DNA from 4 places in the Cupriavidus sp. C3SS-1 genome. Region 2 is predicted to be linked to each of the others. Evidence: predicted binding sites of a transcription regulator. Region 2 holds the regulator's gene; each other region holds the start of a gene.
What was found. Region 2 encodes sigma-54, which starts transcription at its own class of promoters, with help from an activator protein. Its sites were predicted from a motif close to TGGCANGNAANCTGCTTT; they were not measured.

Region 1 (5,720 bases), on a different replicon from region 2:
TCATGCAGGACGGCAAGGTGCAGCGCATCGACGTGACGGCGATGGAGCAGGATACGCAGGCACCGTAGCCTGCATCACCCCCCAGACGCAAAAAAGCCCGTGCTATGCACGGGCTTTTTTTGCATTGGTGCCGGGTATCAGCTGGCCGGTGCCGCTGGAGCCGCCTTCTTCTTGGCCTTGGTCTTGGACTTCTTGGCCGGCTTCTTGGCGTCCGGAGCCGGAGCGTCGGTCAGGTCGCTGCGCGTGCTCTTGTTGGCGCCCTGGCTGTACGGATCAAACTTGTCACCGGACTTGGCGCCCTCGGTGTACGGGTCGAATTTCTGACCAGACTTGGCGCCCTGCGTATACGGGTCGAACTTCTTGCCACCCGTTTGCGCCTGGGCGGCTACAGCAGCCGTGCCCAATGCGAGCACGATGGCAGTCGCAACGAACTTGTTCATGATTTCTCCTGAGTCCAGCCTGGTTATGCCACCCCGTTGGGCGGTTCTTCTCGGTTGCCCCTCTGGCGGGGACAACCGGTTTCAGTGTCGCCAAGCTATCGCCACGCTGTCAACTTGGTACCTACCCGGCGGTAAGCATTCATGGAAACCATGGATTGCCGTATCCGTGCGCCTATGCCGGAAATCACGGCGTCACTCCGTGGTGGTGTCGGACGGGTGCTTCCATGCCTCCCGCACCTGGTTCGACGGGGCCAGGGCGAGGTTGATGTTGCGGCTGCCGATGGGTTGCTGGAACCAGCGCTTCTGCAGAGACGCGATGCCCGGACCCGCGAACGTGGTGGCCAGGGTCTGGTCGACGACCTGTTTCCATTCCGGATCGGCCTTCGACATCATCAGTGCGTTCTGCTCGGTCGAAAGGGCGGGGCCGACGATCACCCACTGAGCCGGGTCCTTGGCGCGTGCGCGCAGGCCGGCAAGCAGGACGTCGTCCATCACGAAGGCTTGTGCGCGACCCGATTCCAGCAGCAGGAACGATTCGCCATGGTCCTTCGCGTAAATGTCGCGATAACCGTATTGTTGCTTCATGTGCCGCACATGGCGGTCGCCGGTCGAGCCGGCGCTGGTGACCACGGTCTTGCCGCGCAGGTCCTCGAACGACTGGATGCCGGAGTCGGCCCGCACCAGCATGCGCACGGTCGAGACGTAATGCGACACGCTGAACGCTACCTGCTTCTGCCGCTCCAGCGAGTTGGTATTGGGGGCGCAGTCCAGGTCCACCAGGCCATTGACCATTGCGGGGAAGCGGTTCTGCGGCGTGAGCGGCATCCAGCGCACCTTCAGGTCCTTCAGGCCCAGTTTCTGGCGGGTTGCTTCGGCTACGCGCAGGCACAGGTCGACCGCATAGCCGGCCGGCTTGCCCTTGTCATCGGCGAACGAGAACGGCAGTGCGGACTCGCGATAGCCGAGCACGATGGTGCCGCTGTCGCGGATCTTGTCGAGCACCGGACTTTCGGCGCGGGCGCCGAGCGGGGCGAGTGTGGCCAGCGACAGCAGCAGGGCGGCCAGGGGACGGAACAGCTTGCGAGGAGCGAACGAGCGGGCGAACGACATAGGGTGCGGGGAAGGCGTAGTCACGCCAGTTGCAGCAAAACCGGAAGGGTATACCCGCGCTCTGCCTGGAGGAACGACAACTTTTTCATAAGCAAATGCTTCGCCGTTAAGACATTGAACATGGCGATTCCGAAAAAGGCATACCTCGGTGATTTGTGTAACGATTACTCAAATTGTGACAAATGAGGCGCAAACAGATGCCGGGAAGGCGGTAAAATCGCCCCCATCGCATTTGTAACGTTCTTATAACAATCAATGAGCCCCCGTCCTTCGCGCCTCGCGTGCATTGACGCCCTCAAGGCCGTCAGCTCGCAACTGATCGTGCTCCATCACCTGGCGTTCTACGGCCCCATGTCCGATTCGGCCTATTCGCTGGCGCCGGATGTCCTTGACTGGCTGTCGCAATACGCCCGCATCGCGGTGCAGGTCTTCCTGGTGGTGAGCGGTTTCCTGGCGGCACGCAGCCTTGCGCCACAGGGCAGGCTGGTGATCCGGCAGCATCCGTTGACCGCGGTCTGGCGCCGCTACCAGAAGCTGGTCACGCCGTATGCGGCGGCGATCCTGGTCAGCATTGCGGGGGCTGCCATTGCGCGGACGTGGATGGTCCATGACTCGATCCCCGCGCCGCCGCACCTGATGCAGTTCCTTGCCCATGTGCTGCTGCTCCATAACGTGCTGGATGTCGATGCCTTGTCGGCGGGCGTCTGGTACGTGGCGATCGACCTGCAGCTGTTCGCGCTGCTGGTGACGGCGCTGTGGCTGGCGCGCAGCGTGTCGGGCCAGGGTGCCCAGGCGGGCGTGGTCGTGGTGTCGGCTCTGGCGGTGGCCTCGTTGTTCTGGTTCAACCGCGATGCCGGGTGGGATATCTGGGCGGTGTATTTCTTCGGTGCCTACGGCATGGGCACGCTGGCGTACTGGGCCTCCAATGCCGAACGGTCGGCCATTCCGCTCCTGTTGCTGGGGGCGCTTGGGCTCGCGGCACTGATCGTCGATTTCCGGCTGCGGATCGCGGTGGCGCTGGCCACGGCATTGCTGCTGGCGGTGGCCAGGCGCGGCGGCTGGCTTGAAAGCTGGCCGCGCGCGGCGGTGGTGGGCTTCTTTGGCCGGATCTCCTATTCGGTGTTCCTTGTGCATTTCCCGGTCTGCCTGATTGTGAACGCGGTGGTTTCCCGCCTGGCGCCGGGGAACCCGGTGCTCAACGCGCTGGGCATGCTGTTCGCCTGGCTGGCGAGCAATGTTGCCGGAACCTTGTTTTACCGCTATGTAGAAAGTGCCAGTCCGTTCGCCGCGCTGCGTGCGCTCGTGCCGGGCGGCCGCCGTGGCGCGCCGAAGGAATCGACCACCTGACCCTGGGGCCGGACCGCCGCACTCCCGCGCGGACCGCAACGGACATCAGCGGCACGTAGCCATCCCGGCACGTGCCGCTTTTTCGTGGTGCGTGCGCGCCGCGCGCGGCGATACCGCTTGCCCGTTCATGGTGCGGCGCGCGACCGTTGCCCGCGTGCGACGGCCCACGCAAGGGACGGCAACGGGCATTGGGGATGGCATGGAGATTGCCTAGTATGGAAGCGTAAACCTGACCGTTTGGTCAGGATTCCATCATGGAATCGAGGGCTGTCATGTCCGACCATATCGTCCTGACTTCGCACGCGCGCCGCGACAAACCGGCCGAGCCGATTCACTGGGGAGCGCCAACGGCAGCGGAACGCGGCCCGGTGATTGCGAGCCTGACGGACCCCGAGCGGCGCAATGTGATTGGCACGCATTCGGGCGCCTATGCCATCTACCGGGCGCTGGCCGTGGCTTCGGGCCGCCTTCAGCGCGACCACCGGCCGGACCTGACCGATACCGCGCCGGCCGAGGCAATCGGCCCGCACCCGCAGTGGGCGGATGCGGACAAGATTGTCTCGCTCGACCCATGGGGCCATCTCGTTTCCAGTGTCTTTGCCGACCGTATCGCCGCGGGCGTGGACATCCGCCCGACCATCGCCGTGACGCGCGCGCACATCAACATGCCGGAGCTGGCCTCGGCGATTGCGGCGGGGCGGCTCAGGCCTGATGGCGACATCCTCCACGCCAACGGCGACGTGAAGGTCACCAAGGCGGCAGTGGATCCGGTCTGGTACCTGCCCGGGCTCGCGCGCCGTTTCGATATCAAGGAAACCGTGCTGCGGCGCAGCCTGTTCGAGCAGACCAGCGGCATGTTCCCCGAGCTGGTGACGCGGCCCGACCTGAAGGTATTCCTGCCGCCGATCGGCGGCATGACGCTCTATTTCTTCGGCGATATCGCCAAGCTCGGCAAGCCCGACACCCACGTGGCCTGCCGCGTGCATGACGAGTGCAACGGCTCGGACGTGTTCGGCTCCGACATCTGCACCTGCCGCCCCTACCTCGCGCATGGCATTGAGGTTTGCATCGACATGGCCCAGCAAGGGGGCGTAGGCTTGGTGGTCTATAACCGGAAGGAAGGACGCGCGCTGGGCGAGGTGACCAAGTTCCTGGTCTATAACGCCCGCAAGCGCCAGGTCGGCGGCGACCGCGCCGAGACCTACTTCGCGCGCACCGAGTGCGTGGCCGGTGTGCAGGACATGCGCTTCCAGGAACTGATGCCGGATGTCTTCCACTGGCTCGGTATCCGGCGCATCGACCGCTGGGCGTCGATGAGCAACATGAAGCACGGTGCGCTGGTGGCCCAGGGTATTGAAGTGGTCGAGCAGGTGGCCATACCCGAAGCACTGATCCCGGCGGACGCGCGCGTGGAAATCGACGCCAAGGTGGCGGCCGGCTATTTCACGCACTACACGCCGCCTGACGCCAACGAACTCGCCCTGGCAAAGGGCAGGGGGTTGAACGAATGAGCACGTATCCCGAAGCGGACCGGCCGGGCGGATCGACCGACGGCCACGGCAGCGGCTGGTACAGTCCGGTGCCGGCGGGGCATCCGGCTGCAGCGCTGCTTTGTGCCGAGGCGGTCCGCACGCATTGCGCGGCCGTCACCGAGCACGTGGCGGCCGGCCAGTCCGAACTGTTCACCTGGCATCCCGACCGGGTCCATGCGATCGCGGACTATGTCGCCAGCACCATCCGCCAGCGCTATCCGGACCTGCGCGTGCCGTACCACAGCCGCTGGCGCCACTTCGAAAGCGGCGGCTCCGGCGAGCGGCTCGACCGCTGGCAGATCCTGTGCGAGCGCGCCGCGCTGAGCGGCCCCGAGCACCGCGAGGACCGCGCCCGGATCGGCATCGACCTGGTCATTCCCAGCGTGCTGCTGGATGCCGGTGCCGGCCCCGACTGGCGCTACCGCGATCCGGCCAGCGACCTGATCCTGACCCGCTCGGAAGGGCTCGGCGTGGCCAGCTTCGACCTGTTCGCGCGCGGCGGCTTTTCGGCCGAGCCGGGCGATCCGCTGCGCGCCGATGCCGAGCGGCTGATGCGCATCGACGCCTCGACCATCGCCACGGCCTTCCAGGTTGCACAGCACAATCCGCTGGTGGGCCTGGAAGGGCGCGCCGGGCTGCTGCGCCGCCTGGGTGAAGTCATGCAGGCCACGCCAGCCGTGTTCGGCTCGCCGGCGCGCCTGGGCAACCTGTTCGACTACCTGAAGGCCAATGCGGTCGATGACCGTATCGAGGCGAGCTTCATCCTGAGGACGCTGCTGGTGGCGCTCGGTCCGGTCTGGCCGGGGCGGGTGGTGCTGGAGGGGGTCTCGCTCGGCGATACCTGGCGGCATCCGGCCGCCCCCGGCGGGCTGGTGCCGTTCCACAAGCTGACCCAGTGGCTGACGTATTCGCTGCTGGAGCCGCTCGAGGACGCCGGCCTGATTGTCACGGGGCTGGCATCCCTGACCGGGCTGCCCGAGTACCGCAACGGCGGCCTGCTGTTCGACTTCGAGCTGATGGTGCCGCGCGACCCGGGATTCGCGGCCGTGGCGCACGAGGTGCAGGAGCCGGTCATCGTCGAATGGCGTGCGCTCACCGTGACGGGGCTGGATCTCGTGGCCGATGGCGTACGCCAGGCGCTCGGGTTGACCGAGGCGGCGTTCCCGCTGGCGCGCGTGCTCGAAGGCGGCACCTGGGCCGCGGGACGGCGCATTGCCGCCAAGCGCAGGCCCGGCGGGCCGCCGCCCTTCGCGATCTACAGCGACGGCACCGTGTTCTGAGCGCCGTGATT
Region 2 (5,720 bases):
GTCGGCGTCGCTGGGCACGCCGTGCTTGAAGCCGAACGACTCGAACAGCAGCGTCAGACGCTGGCTGTCCTCGCGGATCAGTTCCTTGATCCAGCTGCGCAGCGTATTGGTGCGCACGTTGCTGGTGTCGATGCGGTGCGCGGACTCGGCCAGGGGGCTGAGCAGTTCGCGCTCCATCTCGATGGCTTCCATCAGCCCGCGGTCATTGAACGCCGCCCGTTCTTCCTCGGAGCGGGGCGCGCCGTTGGTCAGAATCGACAGCGGATGGCGGCGACGCGTTTCCGAATAGCGCTGCACCAGTGCGTCGGTACTGGCCGTGAGGAACACGACCTCGACCTGATGGGTCTCCGCCAGTTGGCGAACCGTGTCGGGCAGGTGGTCCAGCGATTCGCGGCTGCGGATATCGGTGGCGACGCCGAGGTGCGTATAGCCCTCGGCCGCAAGATAGCGGGCCAGGTCGGGGATGAATTGGGCCGGCAGGTTATCGACGCAGTAGTAGCCTGCATCTTCAAGCACGTTCAGTGCGACGGATTTGCCGGAGCCGGAGATGCCGGTGATGAGGATGATGCGCATAGCATCGGAAGCATAGCATCCGGAAGTGGCCACGTCATGACAGGGGCCGCGCTGACAAAAATGGCGAACCGCGCGGTTCGCCATTTTGTCCGGATCGGCAGCCGATTACTTCGACAGGCATTCCTTCATGAAGGACTTGTATTCGTCGCCCTTCTTGCCCTTGCCTTCCTTGCTGCAGGCCGACATCTTTTCCTGCTGGGTCTTGGTCGGCTGCACGCCCTTGGCCGAGAGGCACTGCTTCATGAAGGCCTTGCGATCGTCGCCTTTCTTGCCGGCGGCCTGATCGTTGCAGTCCTTCATCTTCTGCTGCTGCGCGGTGGGCGCCTTGGCGGCGGATGCCGGTACGGCCTTGTCTCCGGGGCCCGGCGCGGCCGGCATGGCGGGCGCTGCAGGCGTGGTTTGGGTGGCGGGCTGTGCCATTGCGCCGGTGGCCAGCAGCGGCGTTACCAACACACACATCGCGATCAGTTTCTTCATGCTTGCTCTCCTGGCTGTGGAAAACTTCATGGCCGCTTTTCGCCACCCTCACAGTGAACGCTGCGGCTCCGGACTGGGCTCGATGCCCATTACAGCACAAAACGGAAGATATCCCCACCGCGTTGACTTATTTGTCAACGCCGATGTAAGCAATTGAAAACGTGTCGCGATGCCCGCTCAGAGCAGGCGGCCTTGCCCGCGCGAGACCGCATCGGCCTGCATCGCGGCGCGCTGGCGATCCATGAAATCGCGCAGCGTATCGATGCCGCGCAGGCGCAGGATGGTGTTGCGCACGGCGGCCTCGACCAGCACGGCGAGGTTTCGGCCGGCCGCCACCTGGATCTTGACCATATGGATCGGCAAGCCCAGTACGTCGAGGTACTGTGAATCGAGCGGCAGCCGTTCGAACTCGCCATCATTGCGGCGCACCAACTGGACCACCAGCTTCATCTTCATCTTCCGCCGCACGGCGGTCTCGCCGAAGATGGTCTTGATGTCGAGCAGGCCCAGGCCACGTACTTCGAGCAGGTTCTGCAGCAGCGGCGGACAGCGGCCTTCAATGAAATCCGGTCCCAGGCGCACGAAATCCACCGCGTCGTCGGCCACCAGGCCGTGGCCGCGCGAGATCAGCTCCAGGCCGAGTTCGCTCTTGCCCAGGCCAGACTCGCCCATGACCAGCACGCCCATGCCGAGGATGTCGAGGAACACGCCGTGCATGGTCACGCGCGGCGCGGAGATTCGCGACAGGTACAGCCGCAGGTGGTCGATGACCGCCGCCGAGGAAACCGGCGTGGTGAACAGCGGCGTGGACGAGCGCGTGCAGCGCAGTTCCAGGTCCGGCGGCGGCTCCATGCCGTCGGCCACGACCAGGAACGGCGGCTCGAGCAGGATCAGCTCGCCCATCTGGCGCTTGCGGGTCTCGTCGTCGAGGCGCTGGTAATAGGTGATTTCGGGCTTGCCGAGCACCTGGATCCGGTTCGGGTGGATCAGGTTCAGGTGGCCGACCAGGTCCGCGGCCGAGGTGGCCTCGCGGGCAAACTCCACGTCGAAGGCGCGATCCGCACCCTCCAGGCCAGCCACCCACGAGAGTTTGATGTCGGCTGCGTTGTCGTCGAAGATCGACTGGGAGGTGACGCCGGTGAGTTCCATGCGTGATGACTTTCGGGGCGGGGGGGACTGTGCCGGACTTTACGATTGTCCGGTCTGTTGCCAGCCCAGGGGAGGGGTCAGGGATGCCACTGCGTCAGAAGTTCATGGACCGCGTCCGGCGTGGCCAGGGTTGCCAGGCCTTCGCGCATGTCGCGATCCGACAGCAATTGGGCGATTTCGGAAAGAATCTCGAGATGCTGCTGCGTAGCCTGTTCCGGCACCAGCAGGAAGATCAGCAGCGAGACGGGCTTGCCATCCGGCGATTCGAACGGGATCGGCTCGGCCAGCCGCATGAAGGCAGCCAGCGGTTGCTTCAGCCCCTTGATGCGCCCGTGCGGAATGGCCACGCCCGCGCCCAGACCGGTCGAACCCAGGGACTCGCGCGCGAACAGGTTGTCGGTCACGGTCGCCCGCGCCACGCCATGGTTGTTCTCGAATAGGAGCCCGGCTTGCTCGAATACACGCTTCTTGCTGGTGACGCTGACGTCGAGATTGATGTTGCCGGGTGGCAGCAGTTTGGCCAAACGATTCATGGGCGATGCGAGGATTTCAGTTAGCAGGCAGATCGGACTGCTCAGCCCGGAAACGAAGTGGGGCCGGGTTGCGGCCACGCCATGGCTTACCAAGCGTTCGGCCATTATAGAGCAGCGTCTCCCCTGTTCTTGTGCAATGCAGCGCCCTGTATGGCCTGGTCCGTGCTGGCGCCGCCACACCTGGGTACGGTGCTCGCGCCGGAGTCGCTACGCGCTATGTCTTGGAGAGCATACACCGTGCTGCGCCAGTTGCGAACACTTGTGTCCAGGACACGCGCAAGGCCAGGGCTACAGATGCAAAAAAGCCGCGCTACATGGCGCGGCTTGCTTTATCAGTCCTGTTTTCAGTGCCCAGCCTTGCGACTGGCAGGCTTGATTATTGCTGCTGTAGTTGAGCCTCGGCCATCTGGTACTTGACCGCTTCACGGTCGTGGCCTTGCACGCGATCCTTGTAGCGAATCACCTGGCGGTCCAGCTTGTCGACGAGTGCGTCGATGGCCGCATACAGGTCTTCGTGATGGGCTTCCACAAAAATGTCCTTGCCCCGAAGGTGCAAATTGATTTCCGCGTACTGACGCCTGTCCTTTTCCTTGTGATTGTCGACTGAGAGTAGCACGCTGACGCCAATGACTTGATCGAAATGCCTGACGATACGCTCCAGCTTCGTTTCCACGTACTCACGCAGCGGAGGCGTGATGTCCAGGTGGTGTCCACTGATCTTGAAGTTCATAGCGCTTCTCCTTCTGAAAGAGCTGCACCAGGCAGGCGGTGCAACTCGGCTACAAAGTCTTGCGGAGATTGACAGCAGGGATCTTCAGGGCTTCGCGATACTTGGCGACGGTACGGCGCGCGACAACGAAGCCTTGTTCACCCAGCAATTCGGCAATTCGGCTGTCGGAAAGAGGACTCCTCGGGTCTTCGGCTCCTATAAGTTGCTTGATCAAGGCGCGGATCGCCGTTGAAGAAGCCGCCCCACCGGTTTCGGTGGAAACGTGGCTGCCAAAAAAGTACTTCAGTTCGAAAGTACCCATCGGCGTTGCCATGTATTTATTGGTCGTCACCCGGGATATGGTTGACTCGTGTAATCCCAGTGTATCGGCAATCTCCCGCAAAACCAAGGGGCGCATCGCGATTTCCCCGTGCGTGAAGAAGTTCTTCTGACGCTCGACAATCGCCTGCGAAACTCGCAGGATCGTGTCGAACCTTTGCTGGATATTCTTGATCAGCCAGCGCGCTTCCTGCAGCTTTTGCTGCAGCCCCGCGGCACCGGATTCACCCTTGGCGCCGCGCAGGATCTGCGCGTACATGTCGTTGATGCGCAGGCGCGGCATCACATCCGGATTGAGCTGCGCGATCCAGCCGCCGCCGCTTTTGCGCACGAATACGTCAGGCACCACGAAGTCCGCTTCGGGGCGGCTGTATGCGTGGCCTGGGTAGGGCGCGAGCGAGCGGATCAGTTCATGCGCGGCCTTGAGCGCCGCTTCATCCACCTGCAGTGCTTTTTTCAGGCGCGTGTAATCGCGTACGGCAAGCAGTTCGAGGTGATGGTTGACGATCGAGAGCGCCAGTTCGCGCTGCGGATGCTGCAGCCGGCGCAGCTGCAGGCTCAGGCATTCGGCCGCATTGCGCGCGCCCACGCCGGGCGGGTCGAAGCTTTGCAGCAGCGTGAGGATCGCCTGCAGTTCGTCGACCTCGAATTCGAGTTCCTCGGGCAACTCAGAGCAGATCTCGTCGAGCGACGCGCTCAGGTAGCCATCGTCGTCGAGCGATTCGATCAGGAAGATCGCCAGGCCCTTGTCGCGAGTCGAGATCTTCAGCGGCGCGAGCTGCTCCATCAGGTGTTCGCGCAAGGTGGGTTCGGCGTCGCGCAGCTGCATGGGCGTCTTCTCGTCGTCCTCGCCCTGCGGGCGCCGCGCGAAATCGTCCAGGCTCCAGTCGCTGCCGTAATCCTCGCTACCGCTGTCGCTATAGCTCTCATCCTCGCTGCCCGGGCTGCTGGGGTTCGCGTCGCTGTTGCCCTGCGGTTCGGCCGGTGCGGGCGCGGGTGCGCTCTGCAGGTTGACCGAGCCATCGGCCGCCACGCGCAGCGGGCTGTCGATCCAGTCGTTTTCGCGCTCCAGCAGCGGGTTTTCCGTCAAGGCCTGCTCGACTTCCTGCTGCAGCTCAAGCGTAGAAAGTTGCAGCAGCCGGATCGACTGCTGCAGTTGCGGCGTGAGTGCCAGATGTTGGGAGAGACGGAGCTGTAGCGACGGTTTCATGCGACCTATTCTATGCGCATCCAACCGATGTTGGAACGGAAATTGCTATCGCTGATGCTGCCTGATCGTCTCTGCCAAGCCCACCTGCCGCCCCCGGCTTCACATGCGGAAGTTCTCGCCCAGGTAGACGCGGCGCACCGACTCGTTGGCGATGATTTCGTCGGGCTGGCCCGATGCGAGTACGGTGCCTTCGCTGATGATGTACGCGTGGTCGCAGATGCCAAGCGTCTCGCGCACGTTGTGGTCGGTGATCAGCACGCCGATGTTGCGTGCCTTCAGGAAGCTGACGATGCGCTGGATTTCGCCGACGGCGATCGGATCCACGCCGGCGAACGGTTCATCAAGCAGGATGAAGCGCGGCGAGGACGCCAGCGCGCGGGCGATTTCCACGCGGCGGCGCTCGCCGCCCGACAGCGACAGCGCGGGGTTGTTGCGCAGGTGGGCGATCTGCAGGTCGTCCAGCAGCGTATCGAGGCGGCTGTCGATCTCGGCCTTCGGCAGCGGCTTGCCGTTGACCAGCTGCAGCTCCAGCACCGCGCGGATGTTCTCTTCCACATTGAGCTTGCGGAACACCGACGCTTCCTGCGGCAGGTAGGACAGGCCCATGCGCGCGCGCTCGTGGATGGCCAGGCCGCTTATGTGCTGGCCGTCGAGCACGATATCGCCCTCGTCCAGCGCGACGAGGCCCACGATCATGTAGAACGACGTGGTCTTGCCCGCGCCATTGGGG
Region 3 (5,720 bases), 1.2 Mb from region 2:
CGCCGAACGGCATGTCAGGTGGCAGCGGGAGCGTGAAGGGGCTGCAGAACAGCAGGTGCTGGTCCCAGCCGAAGTACACCAGCTGGTTGCCGTGGAAGTTCTCGACGCGGTCGCGGGTTTCGCCCGCGTAGCCGGGATTCAGTGCGATGACTGGCATGATGGTCTCCGGTGTGGGGTTCAGTCGTGTCCGTGGTCGCAGCACGGCGCGCTGCCGCCCTGCTCCGCTGCCGGCGTGCCTGCGGCACCGGTCCAGCGGTCCCAGTTGGCGCGGTCCTGCGAGTCGGCGAAGTCGCCGCGGTCGGCGGGGCTCAGGTGGTACCAGTCGAGCACCTCGGGCAGCGTCGCGCCGCCGCAGTTGCCCTGGAAGATCTGGTGCACCGGCAGCCAGGCCTGCACGTACTTCTCGGGCTCGTCAACGAAGATGTCGCGGCAGCCGTCCGAGCAGAAGTGATAGCGGTCGCCGTCGTGCTCGGCCTCGCGGTAGCAAATCTGCGTCGGGTCGTCGGGCTCGGTGAAAGCCATCGGGATCTGGCACACCTGGCACAGCATCGGCAGGCCCGGGTTGTACCAGCGCTGGCCGGCCTGCTGTTGCTGCTGCCAGTAATCGAAGCGCGGCTTGTAGTGCCGGTCGAAGCTGTCGGGATACTTCTCGGCCAACCACGTCATTTCGGACGCCTCCGGCACCCAGGTGTGGATCGCTGCGGCGTGGTTGAAGTTGTAGAAGATCGACCAGGCGATGTGCGACAGGTGGTCCTTCTCCTTCGCGGCCTGCTCGTGATACTTGGGCATGCGGATGCCGTAGCGCGCCAGGTCGGCGAACAGCGCGCCGCCGTTCTGCTCGAAGTAGATTTCCCAGGCTTCCTTCCAGCTCATCACGCGCCTGGGCAGCATGTAGTCCATCATCATCGCCACCAGCGTCAGCAGCCGGTAGCCGCGCCAGAACCACTTGTCGATCCACTTCTGGATGATCGGACGGTTGGCCGGGTCCTGCTCCAGCATGAACTTCACCACTTCGAGCCCGAGCGTCATGTGGCGCGATTCATCGGACTGCGCGGAGAAGCCGAAGGTCACCGTGGCCATGTCGCCGTTGTAGGCGGCGCCCGACATGAAGGGCATGAACAGCAGGTTGGTCAGGACGTACTCGAACGAGAACGAGATCGCCGTGATGAACTCGAACGGCCCCGCCGTCATGGCGTCTTCGAAGTACGACTTCGGCACCGACAGGTACCACAGCCGGTCATGCAGGTGGCGCCAGTCGGAAAAGCCGTTGAAGTACTTGTTGTAGTGGCTGATGGTGTGGACCTGGGTCTGGCAGTGGCGCAGCTCGTCGATCGACTGCATCTGGCACGCCACGCGCGCGCCCACGCCGCGCAGCGTGCGCCCGGCCATGGCAAAGCCGCGGTGCGCGGCATACTCCAGCGGCGACACGCCTGTCAGGAACAGCTTGAGCGCGTTGACGTAGCGCGCGTCGCTGACATTGAGCTGGCCGTTGTTCTGCTGGAACGCGTCGATGATCGCGTACAGCTTGCGCTCCTTCTCGGACTGGAATTTCCAGTACGCATCCATGGTCAGGCGGAACGGATCTTCCCAGCCGTCCCAGTCATGGATCACGATGCCTTCGAACTTGTCGTGCGGGAATACGGCATCCATGGGCTGATAGGTGGTTTCCCAGCCGAGGTCGCGCGTGAGGATCGCGTACTTCTCCTTGAGCGACAGCTTGGGGCTGGTAGCCTGCCGCGCGGCGGTGGCGATTGCAGTGGCGGTGGTCATATCCTTGTCTCCAGTGTTCTTGCTGTTCAACTTTCGGCTCAGTGCCACGCCAGTACGAACTGGTCTTCGCTTTCGTCGATATTGCCGGCCAGCGAAATCAGGCCGAGCTGCAGTTCCTGCACGTCCCACGCGCGGCCGATGCGCTCTTCCACGCTGGCGCGGTTGATTTCCAGGCGCCCGGGCGCGTCGATCTTGACCATGGCCGGATAGCGGTTGATGGTGGCGTGCGGGTTGTCGGCCTCGATTGCGTCGATCACGGGACGCATCTCTTCGTTGGCCTGCAGGGCGATGAATACGATCTGTGCGGTCATGGCGTTCGTCCTTGATGTCATGCAACAGCGTCGGTGACGCGGAGCAGCCCCAGCCCCGCCAGGCGCTTGTCCAGCGTGGCAACCGCTTCACCAAGCACCGCATCGGCTTCGCCGGCGAACAGGCGGCGTACCAGCGGGGCCAGCGCGTGCTGGAAGCGGTCGAGCCATGCAAAGGCAAAGCCTGCGATCACGCCGGCATTCGCGGGAGATTCCTGCGCGGCTGCCTTCACCGTTGCATCGACCCAGCGCGTGGTCTCGGCATACCAGGCGGTCATGAAGTCGGTGACCAGCGAGAACGCGGGGCTTTCGGCGGACAGGCGCGCATCCAGGCGCTGGTAGACCAGCGGGTAAAGCAGCCCGTCCATCACGAGGTTCTGCGCCACGTGCAGTTCGAACCAGTCGTTACGCACGATCAGGTCTTCGATCGCATGGCGCAATGGCTGCCAGGCCAGGTCTTCCATCCATGCCGTCTTGGCGGCTTCGACCGCGGCCTTGTCGCCGACCAGCAGGCCGATGCGGGTCAGGTACTGCGCAATGCCCAGGCGATCCATGGTGTGGAACATGGCGGCTTCGGTGATGGCCGAGCCGTAGCCATAGGCCGTGATCGCGGCGTTGTTCATGTTCGCCGCCCACTCGACATGGCGCAGCGGCACCACGCCGAGCGTCAGCAGTTCGCGCAGGGGCGCCGGCAGCGATGCCAGCAGGCCGCGCTTCTCGACGAAGTCCAGGTTCTTCTCCATCGCGTCCTGCTGGCGCGCACGGGCGTTGACGTACGTGCCGTAGTAGAACTGGCGCGGGTCCTTCAGCGCGTACCAGTCCTGCATGACCACCTGCGTGCGGCGCACGTCGTAGAGTTCGTATTGCGGCTGCCACAGCGGGCGGTAATGGAAGCTGGTCTCCGGCTGCAGGTCGTACATCGCCTCCTGGTAACGCGTGGCCGGCTTGTCGGCGCCCAGGCGCCGTTGCAGGTTGGCGAAGGTCTGGCGGATCGGACTGACGCTGTCGGTACGGATATCGATTTGCATGGTGGGTTGCTCCTGTCTCCCTTGTGGTGTTCGGATCGGCCGCGGCGTCAGGCCACGGTTTCGCTCCATTTGTCGCGCTCGAATTCCAGTGCGCGGCCCAGCAGGTGCGACACCGTGATGGCGCACTGCGTGGCGCAGAACGCGGAGAACTGTTCGGGGCGCATGACCAGCTCCACGTAGAGCGCCGGGTCGCCGAGCGAGAACTCGAACTCGACCCAGTGTTCATCGCGCGCGGTCACCCGGACATAGGGCTGGGCACGTCCGCGGGCCGGGACGTTGGCATGGAAAAACGGTGTGGTCATGTCTCGCTCCTGCTGCGATGCACATCGGTGGGTGTGCATGGTTCCGGGTGTGGAGACATATAGCGAAGGCCGTGCCACCGGCTGCCAGGCCGCATGGCACAAGGGACTGCGGGAAATTCCAAGGCGTTGCCACGGCGCACCCGCTTGATGATTTGATGAGGGGATCAAGCCTGTTTTCATCAAATGATCAAATCCACGGATATTGCGACGCACCATGCTGTCCACGGGGAATCCCCGCGCTTGCCTGGCTTGCGAAACCGCGTGTTAGGCTACGGAAAAACCGAGGCCAAGGACGTTCCTCTCCGGATCGATTCGCGCCCGCAGGCATTCTGGAGATGGAGATGACCGCGCCCCCCAAGCAGCCGCCATTCGACCTGGCTTCGCTGCTGACGATCGACCCCAAGGCCGCACAGATCCGGCTCGGCGATTCCCGCATGGTGCTGATGCACACCGAGGCCCTGAGCTACCTGCGCAAGGAGATCCTCGATACGCTGGGCCTGGAACGCGGCAAGGGTCTGCTGATCCGCATGGGCTACGCGCAGGGCATGCGGGACGCCGAGATGGTCAAGCGCGAACGCAAGGAGGAACTCGAGACCTCGCCCAACGACGCGTTCCTGCTTGGCCCGCAACTGCACATGCTGGAAGGCGTGACGCGGGTCGATCCGGTCCGGCTGGAGATCGATCGCGACACCGGCCACTTCTATGGGGAATTCCTTTGGCAGGACTCCTGGGAAGGCGAAGCGCCCTACAACGAGGAACTGAGCCGCGAGGAAGGCGGCTGCTGGGTGCAGCTCGGCTATGCGTCGGGCTACAGCAGCACCTTCATGGACCGGCTGGTCATCTACAAGGAAACCGAGTGCCAGCGCCGCCTCGATGCGCTGTGCCGCATCGTCGGCAAGCCAGCCGAGGCCTGGGACGACCCCGACTACCTGAAGTACTTCGAGCCCGACTCGGTCATCAGCGACCTGCTCACGCTGCAGCAGGAAGTCAGCACGCTGCGCGAGACCCTGTGCGGCGCCAACCAGGGCAACCTGATCGGCCAGTCCCCGGCGTTCCGCGAAGCCTTCGGCCTGCTGTCGGCGGCGGCGGACAGCCATATCACCGTGCTGCTGACTGGCGAGACCGGCGCCGGCAAGGAGATGTTCGCGCGCTGGCTGCACGACCACGGCCCGCGCGCCGAGCAGCCGTTCATTGCCGTGAATTGCGCGGCGATCCCGCACGAGCTGATCGAATCCGAGCTGTTCGGCGTCGAGAAAGGCGCCTACACGGGCGCACAGCAGTCACGCCCCGGCCGCTTCGAGCGCGCGCACGGCGGCACGCTGTTCCTCGACGAGATCGGCGACCTGCCGCTGTCGGCACAGGTCAAGCTGCTGCGTGTGTTGCAGAACGCGGAAGTCGAGCGGCTTGGCGGGGTCGAGACGCGCAAGATCGATGTGCGGCTGATTGCGGCCACCAACGTCAACCTGGCACAGGCGATCCGCCAGGGGCAGTTCCGCGCGGACCTGTTCTACCGGATCAGCACCTACCCGGTCGCCATCCCGGCCCTGCGCGAACGGCGCGAGGATATCCCGGAACTTGCGCAGGCGTTCATCCAGCGCTTCAACGCGCGCTACCAGAAGCAGGTGCGCGGGCTGAGCCAGCGCGCCCGCGATGCGCTGATGCAGTACCAGTGGCCCGGCAATATCCGTGAACTCGAGAACATGATCGAGCGAGGCGTGCTGCTCGCGCCCGCGGCGGGGCTGATCGACATTTCCCACCTGTTCGCCAGCCAGCAGCAGGCCACCGAAGCGCCCGAGGACGCCGATGCCCTGCTGCAAAAGCTGCTGGACCAGCAGGTGTCGCTGCCGCAGATCGAGGGGCGGCTGATGCAGCTCGCCATCGACACGACGCGCGGCAACCTGTCATCGGCGGCGCGCATGCTGGGGATCACGCGGCCGCAGCTCGCGTATCGGCTGAAGAAGTGAACGGCCGGCCTACTGGTAATCGAACGTGAAGGTCGCCGCGCTGGCCAACGTCCCTGCGGTTATCGGGAGGCCGTTGTTCAGGCCGATGTACCGCACGGCATAGTTGTACGAAGCAGGAATATTCGCCTGGATACTACCCAGCGGATTGCGCACCTGCAGCGGCACGGGCTGATAGCTGCCGCCGCTTACGATCTGGAAGCCGGCGCCTGTAGCCGCTCCCGGCGCTCCGGCATTCGATGGGCCAAGGACCCCGGAGGCGGCAGCCTGCACAGGCGTGCCGGCCGCACCGTCGAATGTGACGCCGACATTGGCTACCGCGTCACAGGTGACGCCGATGGTGAACGGTGT
Region 4 (5,720 bases), on a different replicon from region 2:
TGCCGGGCCCCTGCCGCGCGAACTTGACCATCAGGTAGACCTCGACGATCAGCAGGACGGTGTAGAAGCCGACGAATCCGGCCAGCGACCCATACAGACTGGTGACGCTCAACGTGGAAACGCTGAGGTGCGTGGGCAGGACGCCGTAGATGGTCCACGGCTGGCGGCCGTACTCGGCGACGAACCAGCCCAGCTCGCAGGCCAGCCATGGCGCGGGCAGCATCCAGATTGCCCAGCGCAGCAGCCACAGGCGCGAGCGGAACCGTCCCTTCAGCGTGGTCCAGAACGACAGGGCGAACAGTGCCAGCATCGCGAAACCCAGGCCCACCATGGCACGGAACGCCCAGAACATCGGTGTGACGCGAGGAATGGTGTCGCGCACGGCGCGATCGATCATGGCCGGCGTAGCCTGGCGCACATCGCTCGTATAGCGTTTGAGCAGGAGACCGAAGCCAAGGTCGGCCTGGTGCTGCTTGAGCGTCGCCAGCGCGTGCGCATCGTCACGGTGGCTGCGCAGCGTCTCGAGCGCGGTGACCGCCTGGACGCCATTGAGGATCCGCTCGCGGTTGCGCATCTGGATCTCGTGGATGCCTGGAATCTCCCGGGAGACCGACCGGGTGCCGATCAGGCCCATGACCCAGGGGATCTGCACCGCCCAGTCGTTGCGCTGCGCGCTCTCGTTGATGCCGGCCACGAGGTTGAACGCTGCCGGCGCGGGCTCCGTCTCCCACATTGCCTCGATCGCCGCCATCTTGGTCTGCTGCGCCTCGCCGACCGTGTAGCCGCTTTCGTCGCCGAGCACGATGACCGAGCAGACACTGGCGAGCCCGAAGGCCGCCGCCACGCGGAAGCTGCGCTTGGCGAACTCCACGTCGCGCCCGCGCAGCAGGTACCAGGCCGACACCGACAGCACGAACATCGCTCCGGTGACATAGCCGGCCGAGACCGTGTGCACGAACTTGGCCTGCGCATCGGGATTGAAGACGATGGCCCAGAAGTCGGTCATCTCCATGCGCATCGTCTGCCAGTTGAACTCGGCGCCCACCGGGTTCTGCATCCACCCATTGGCGATCAGGATCCACAGCGCCGACAAGTTGGTGCCAAGCGCCATCAGGGCGGTCACGACCAGGTGCTGCACGCGCGAAAGGCGCTCCCAGCCGAAGAAGAACAGGCCGATGAACGTGGATTCGAGAAAGAATGCCATCAGTCCTTCGATGGCCAGCGGCGCGCCGAAGATGTCGCCCACGTAGTGCGAGTAGTACGCCCAGTTCGTGCCGAACTGGAATTCGAGCGTGATGCCGGTAGTCACGCCCAGCGCGAAGTTGATGCCGAACAGCTTGCCCCAGAAGCGGGTCATGTCCTTCCAGACCACGTTACCCGTCATGACATAGACCGTCTCCATGATGACCAGCAGCCAGACCATGCCGAGGGTGAGCGGGACAAATAGGAAGTGATAGAGAGCGGTGGCGGCGAACTGCAGCCGGGAAAGGTCCACCAGTTGTTCCGGGATCACGGACGGGCTCCTTGCAGGCGAGGGATGCTGGACACCGTGGGTGCGGCGCGCAGGTGCGCGGAGGCAGAGGCGGCGTCGACCGGTACGCGCTGTCCGGCGATGAAGGCCAGCCAGAGCCCCAGCAGCAGCAGTAGCTTGATGGCCAGGACCCAGCCCAGGTGACGCAGCAGGTTTTGATCGGAAGCGTTCATGACGACACATAAACAAGTTCCGTGCCACGCCGACGCGTTGACAAAAAGGGCAAGCAAAACAAAGAGTTGCCCCGCGCAGCGGACGCAGGTGCCCGGCTGCCTCGACTGTCAGGCAGATGTCACCGCTGCCAGCGGCGGCAGTGAATGGCAGTGATCTGGCAGGAAAACGACGGTGCGACCGGCTCGGGCGGATCAGCCGATGCCCAGTTCCCGTAGCCGGCGGTAGAGCGTGCGCTCGCTCATGCCAAGGGTGCGGGCAAGTTCACGCCGTGTGCCCCGGAACTGGCGGACCTGCTTGCGCAGCGCCTCGTCGTCGGTCTCCCGGGCGTCTGCCATGCGGCGATGCGCGGCCGGCGCCATGCCCGCTTCCCCCAGTCCTGGCGGGAGATCCTTGGCACGGATGACGCCGTCATCGGCGTACAGGCGAGCGCGATCGAGCACGTTGCGCAGCTCGCGGATATTTCCCGGCCAGTGGTACGCGCGCATCCGTGCCAGCGCGTCCGCGCTCAGGTGGAGTTGGTCCCTGGGCCCGCCCCCGCGCTGCAGGATCGACTCGGCTAGCAGCGGAATGTCGTCGGGCCGCTCGCGCAGCGCCGGCAGATGGATGGGGAACGCGGCAATCCGGAAATACAGGTCCTGCCGGAACAGCCCCTGGCTGACCATCTGCTCCAGCGGCTTGTGCGTGGCCGCGACCAGCCGGAAGTCTGCCCGCCGCGTTTCCACGCTCCCCACGCGGCGGTAGGTGCCGGACTCGATCAGCCGCAGCAGCTTGACTTGCATCGACAGTGGCACATCGCCCATTTCGTCAAGGAACAGCGTGCCGCCATCGGCGGTTTCGACCAGGCCCGGCTTGCGCGTGATCGCCCCCGTGAATGCGCCCTTCTCGTAACCGAAGAGCTCGCTCTCGAACAGGGACTCGGTAAGGCCGGAGCAGTCCACCACGACGAACGGCCCGCTGGCGCGGCTGCTGGCCTCGTGCACCGCACGCGCGAACATTTCCTTGCCGGTGCCGGATTCGCCGAGCAGGAGGACCGGCAGCGAAGAAGGCGCTACGCGCTGCACGGCCTCCAGCGCGGTGTTGAACGCCTCCGAGCGGCCGACCAGCCCCTCCGCGCTCGGACGGGCCGATGCACTGCGCACCGTGCTCAGGCGCTCGACATAGGCAACGACCTGCTGGTCCTCGTCAAGGATCGGGCGCAGTTCGACGTTCACATGTTCCGGACCGCGCGGCGTGTGGTGGATGTGCAGAACGCGGTCCGGACCCCGCGTCTCGAACGCCTTGCGCATCGGGCAATGTTCCCCGGCCTGGTCGCACGGTACGTCATAGCCATGCGAAATCCGGTAGCAGTGCTGACCGAGGTAGGGGCGCTCGACGGCACCGTACTGTCGGCGGTAGGCAGTGTTGGCGGCCAGGATGCGGTAGTCCGTATCGAGGACGATCATCGGCTGGCTTTCCTGCTCCAGGTAGGACAGGAGAGCCTGGAGAGTGGCTTGGCGATCCATGAGGGGCGTGGGGAGGGGCTTGCGTGGGGCGGCTTCGGGGGACGCGCCATTCTGTCAAATCCTGCCATCACTGCCAAGTGGCAGCGCCACACTTCACCCGGCGGCAGGCGAAATTGCCCGTTGCGCGAATAAATCATTTAAAAATCAATAACTTAAAAAAACAAACCAGCCTTGGCACGAGTCTTGAGTAGTTAGCAGCAATTCTCTCCTGACATCGGATAGACCACTCATGACACCGACCAAGCCAAGCCCATCGCACATGGAGATCGAAGCCTTCTACGATCCCGATACCTCGACGCTCAGCTACCTCGTACTGGACCGCGCAAGCCTGCAATGCGCGTTGATCGATACCGTGCTCGACTACGATCCGAAATCCGGCTGCACGCGCACCACCAGCGCGGACCGCCTGGTCGAGCGCGTGCAGTCGCTTGGCGCGACCGTGCAGTGGATCCTGGAGACCCATGTGCATGCGGACCACCTGTCGGCCGCGCCCTACCTCAAGCGCAGGCTCGGCGGCCAGACCGCCATCGGCAGCCATATCACCACCGTGCAGCAGGTATTCGGCAAGTTGTTCAACAGTGGCGCCGACTTCGCGCGCGACGGGCATCAGTTCGACCGTCTGCTGCAGGATGGCGACAGCTTCCGCATCGGGGGACTGCAGGCGCGCGCCATGCACACCCCGGGGCATACGCCGGCCTGCATGACCTATGTGGTCAGCGACGGCAACGATACCGCCGCGTTCGTTGGCGACACCCTGTTCATGCCGGATTACGGCACCGCCCGTTGCGACTTCCCAGGCGGCGACGCGCGCACCCTCTACCGCTCCATCAACAAGGTGCTGAGCCTGCCACAGGACACCCGCCTGTACATGTGCCACGACTACCAGCCGGGCGGCCGGGAGCTGCAATACATGACCACGGTCGCGGACGAGCGCGAGCGCAACATCCATGTGCGCAACGGCATCAGCGAAGAGGAATTCGTCGCCATGCGCCAGGCGCGCGACGCCACGCTGTCGATGCCGACGCTGATCCTGCCTTCGGTCCAGGTGAACATGCGTGCGGGTGAACTGCCGCCGCCCGAGGACAACGGCATGCGCTATCTGAAGATTCCCCTCAACTCGCTCTGAGCCACCCGCCCCCAAGGAAGAGACAGACCATGCAACCCCGCGCCCTCACCAACGATCTTTCAGTCAGCCAGCAGATTGTTCCCGACGATGTGCACACCTTGGCCGCCATCGGCTTTCGCTCGCTGATCTGCAACCGCCCGGATGGCGAAGGCCCCGACCAGCCGGGCTTCCAGGAAATCGAGCGCAAGGCTTCCGCGCTCGGCCTGCAGGTGCATTACCTGCCGGTGGAATCGGGCAAAGTCAGCGACGAACAGGCGCAGGCGTTCGGCCAGTTGCTGGACAGCCTGCCGAAGCCCGTACTGGCCTATTGCCGCACCGGCACGCGCTCGGCCACGCTGTGGGCGCTGTCGCAGTCCGCGCGCAGGCCGCTGCCGGACATCATCGAGCGGGCCGCCACCGCTGGCTACGACCTCAAGGGCGTCATCCGGCGAATTGCCAATGGCGGCCGCACGCCCGTGGACGTTGCCGATGCCAGCCACGCCGTCGTCATCATTGGCGGGGGCGCCGCGGGAATCGCTGTGGCGTCGAGCTTGCTGGCACGCAAGCCGGGACTGGACATCGCCATCGTCGACCCGGCCGACATCCACTACTACCAACCCGGCTGGACGCTGGTGGGAGGCGGCGTCTTCGAGCCGGCCCATACCGCGCGCACCATGGCTTCTGTGCTGCCGCGCGGCGTGGCGTGGATCAAGGCGGCCGTCGCAGCCTTTGAGCCCGAGCGCAATGCGGTCATCCTCGACGGGTGCCGCGTGGTGAAGTACGAACAACTGGTGGTGTGCCCAGGGCTCAAGCTGGATTGGGACGCAATCGAAGGGCTGCCCGAAACGCTGGGCCGCAACGGCGTGACCTCCAATTACCGCTACGACCTCGCACCGTACACCTGGCACCTTGTGCGCGAGCTGACCCGCAAGGGCGGCGGCAAGGCGCTTTTCACGCAGCCGCCCATGCCGATCAAGTGCGCAGGAGCGCCCCAGAAGGCCATGTACCTGTCTGCCGATGCCTGGCGCCGCGCCGGCATGCTCGATCGCGTCGACATCGACTTCTGCAACGCGGGTAATGTGCTGTTCGGCGTGGCGGACTACGTGCCGGCGCTGATGCAGTACGTTGAGCGCTATGGCATCGCCCTGAATTTCGGCGAGACGCTGGTGAAAGTAGACGGCGCCGCACGCCGGGCAACGTTCCGGCGGGCCGCCGCTGGCGGCGAGCCGGAACTGGTCGAGCGCGAGTTCGACATGCTCCATGTTGTGCCGCCCCAGAAGGCCCCCGATTTCATCCGCGTCAGCCCGCTGGCCGATGCCGCCGGCTGGCTCGAGGTCGATCCGGCAACGCTGCGCCACAAACGCTTCGACAATGTCTTCGGGTTGGGCGACGCGGGCAACATGCCCAA

Region 1: a site for sigma-54 is predicted at 3,093-3,110, ahead of ACIGJC_RS23360 (GTP cyclohydrolase II). Genes of this name have one in related genera too.
Region 3: a site for sigma-54 is predicted at 3,468-3,485, ahead of ACIGJC_RS07585 (phenol hydroxylase subunit). Genes of this name have one in related genera too.
Region 4: a site for sigma-54 is predicted at 1,714-1,731, ahead of cydP (cytochrome oxidase putative small subunit CydP). Genes of this name have one in related genera too.

What each region holds. Positions count from the first base shown of each region.
Region 1 covers NZ_CP172700.1:1,578,141-1,583,860, reverse strand. The annotation lists gene ACIGJC_RS23380 (hypothetical protein) at 1-68, shown strand, start outside; gene ACIGJC_RS23375 (amino acid ABC transporter permease) at 138-440, opposite strand; gene ACIGJC_RS23370 (amino acid ABC transporter substrate-binding protein) at 633-1,550, opposite strand; gene ACIGJC_RS23365 (acyltransferase family protein) at 1,806-2,897, shown strand; gene ACIGJC_RS23360 (GTP cyclohydrolase II) at 3,170-4,408, shown strand; gene ACIGJC_RS23355 (URC4/urg3 family protein) at 4,405-5,709, shown strand.
Region 2 covers NZ_CP172699.1:393,279-398,998, forward strand. The annotation lists gene rapZ (RNase adapter RapZ) at 1-573, opposite strand, end outside; gene ACIGJC_RS01875 (PsiF family protein) at 679-1,050, opposite strand; gene hprK (HPr(Ser) kinase/phosphatase) at 1,228-2,199, opposite strand; gene ACIGJC_RS01885 (PTS sugar transporter subunit IIA) at 2,277-2,732, opposite strand; gene hpf (ribosome hibernation-promoting factor, HPF/YfiA family) at 3,109-3,462, opposite strand; gene ACIGJC_RS01895 (RNA polymerase factor sigma-54) at 3,512-4,990, opposite strand; gene lptB (LPS export ABC transporter ATP-binding protein) at 5,090-5,720, opposite strand, start outside.
Region 3 covers NZ_CP172699.1:1,638,627-1,644,346, forward strand. The annotation lists gene ACIGJC_RS07565 (phenol hydroxylase subunit P4) at 1-157, opposite strand, end outside; gene ACIGJC_RS07570 (aromatic/alkene/methane monooxygenase hydroxylase/oxygenase subunit alpha) at 178-1,770, opposite strand; gene ACIGJC_RS07575 (MmoB/DmpM family protein) at 1,809-2,081, opposite strand; gene ACIGJC_RS07580 (aromatic/alkene monooxygenase hydroxylase subunit beta) at 2,099-3,106, opposite strand; gene ACIGJC_RS07585 (phenol hydroxylase subunit) at 3,154-3,408, opposite strand; gene ACIGJC_RS07590 (sigma 54-interacting transcriptional regulator) at 3,750-5,372, shown strand; gene ACIGJC_RS07595 (fimbrial protein) at 5,382-5,720, opposite strand, start outside.
Region 4 covers NZ_CP172701.1:60,234-65,953, forward strand. The annotation lists gene ACIGJC_RS28795 (cytochrome ubiquinol oxidase subunit I) at 1-1,513, opposite strand, end outside; gene cydP (cytochrome oxidase putative small subunit CydP) at 1,510-1,704, opposite strand; gene fisR (sigma 54-dependent transcription regulator FisR) at 1,897-3,207, opposite strand; gene ACIGJC_RS28810 (MBL fold metallo-hydrolase) at 3,437-4,333, shown strand; gene ACIGJC_RS28815 (bifunctional protein tyrosine phosphatase family protein/NAD(P)/FAD-dependent oxidoreductase) at 4,363-5,720, shown strand, end outside.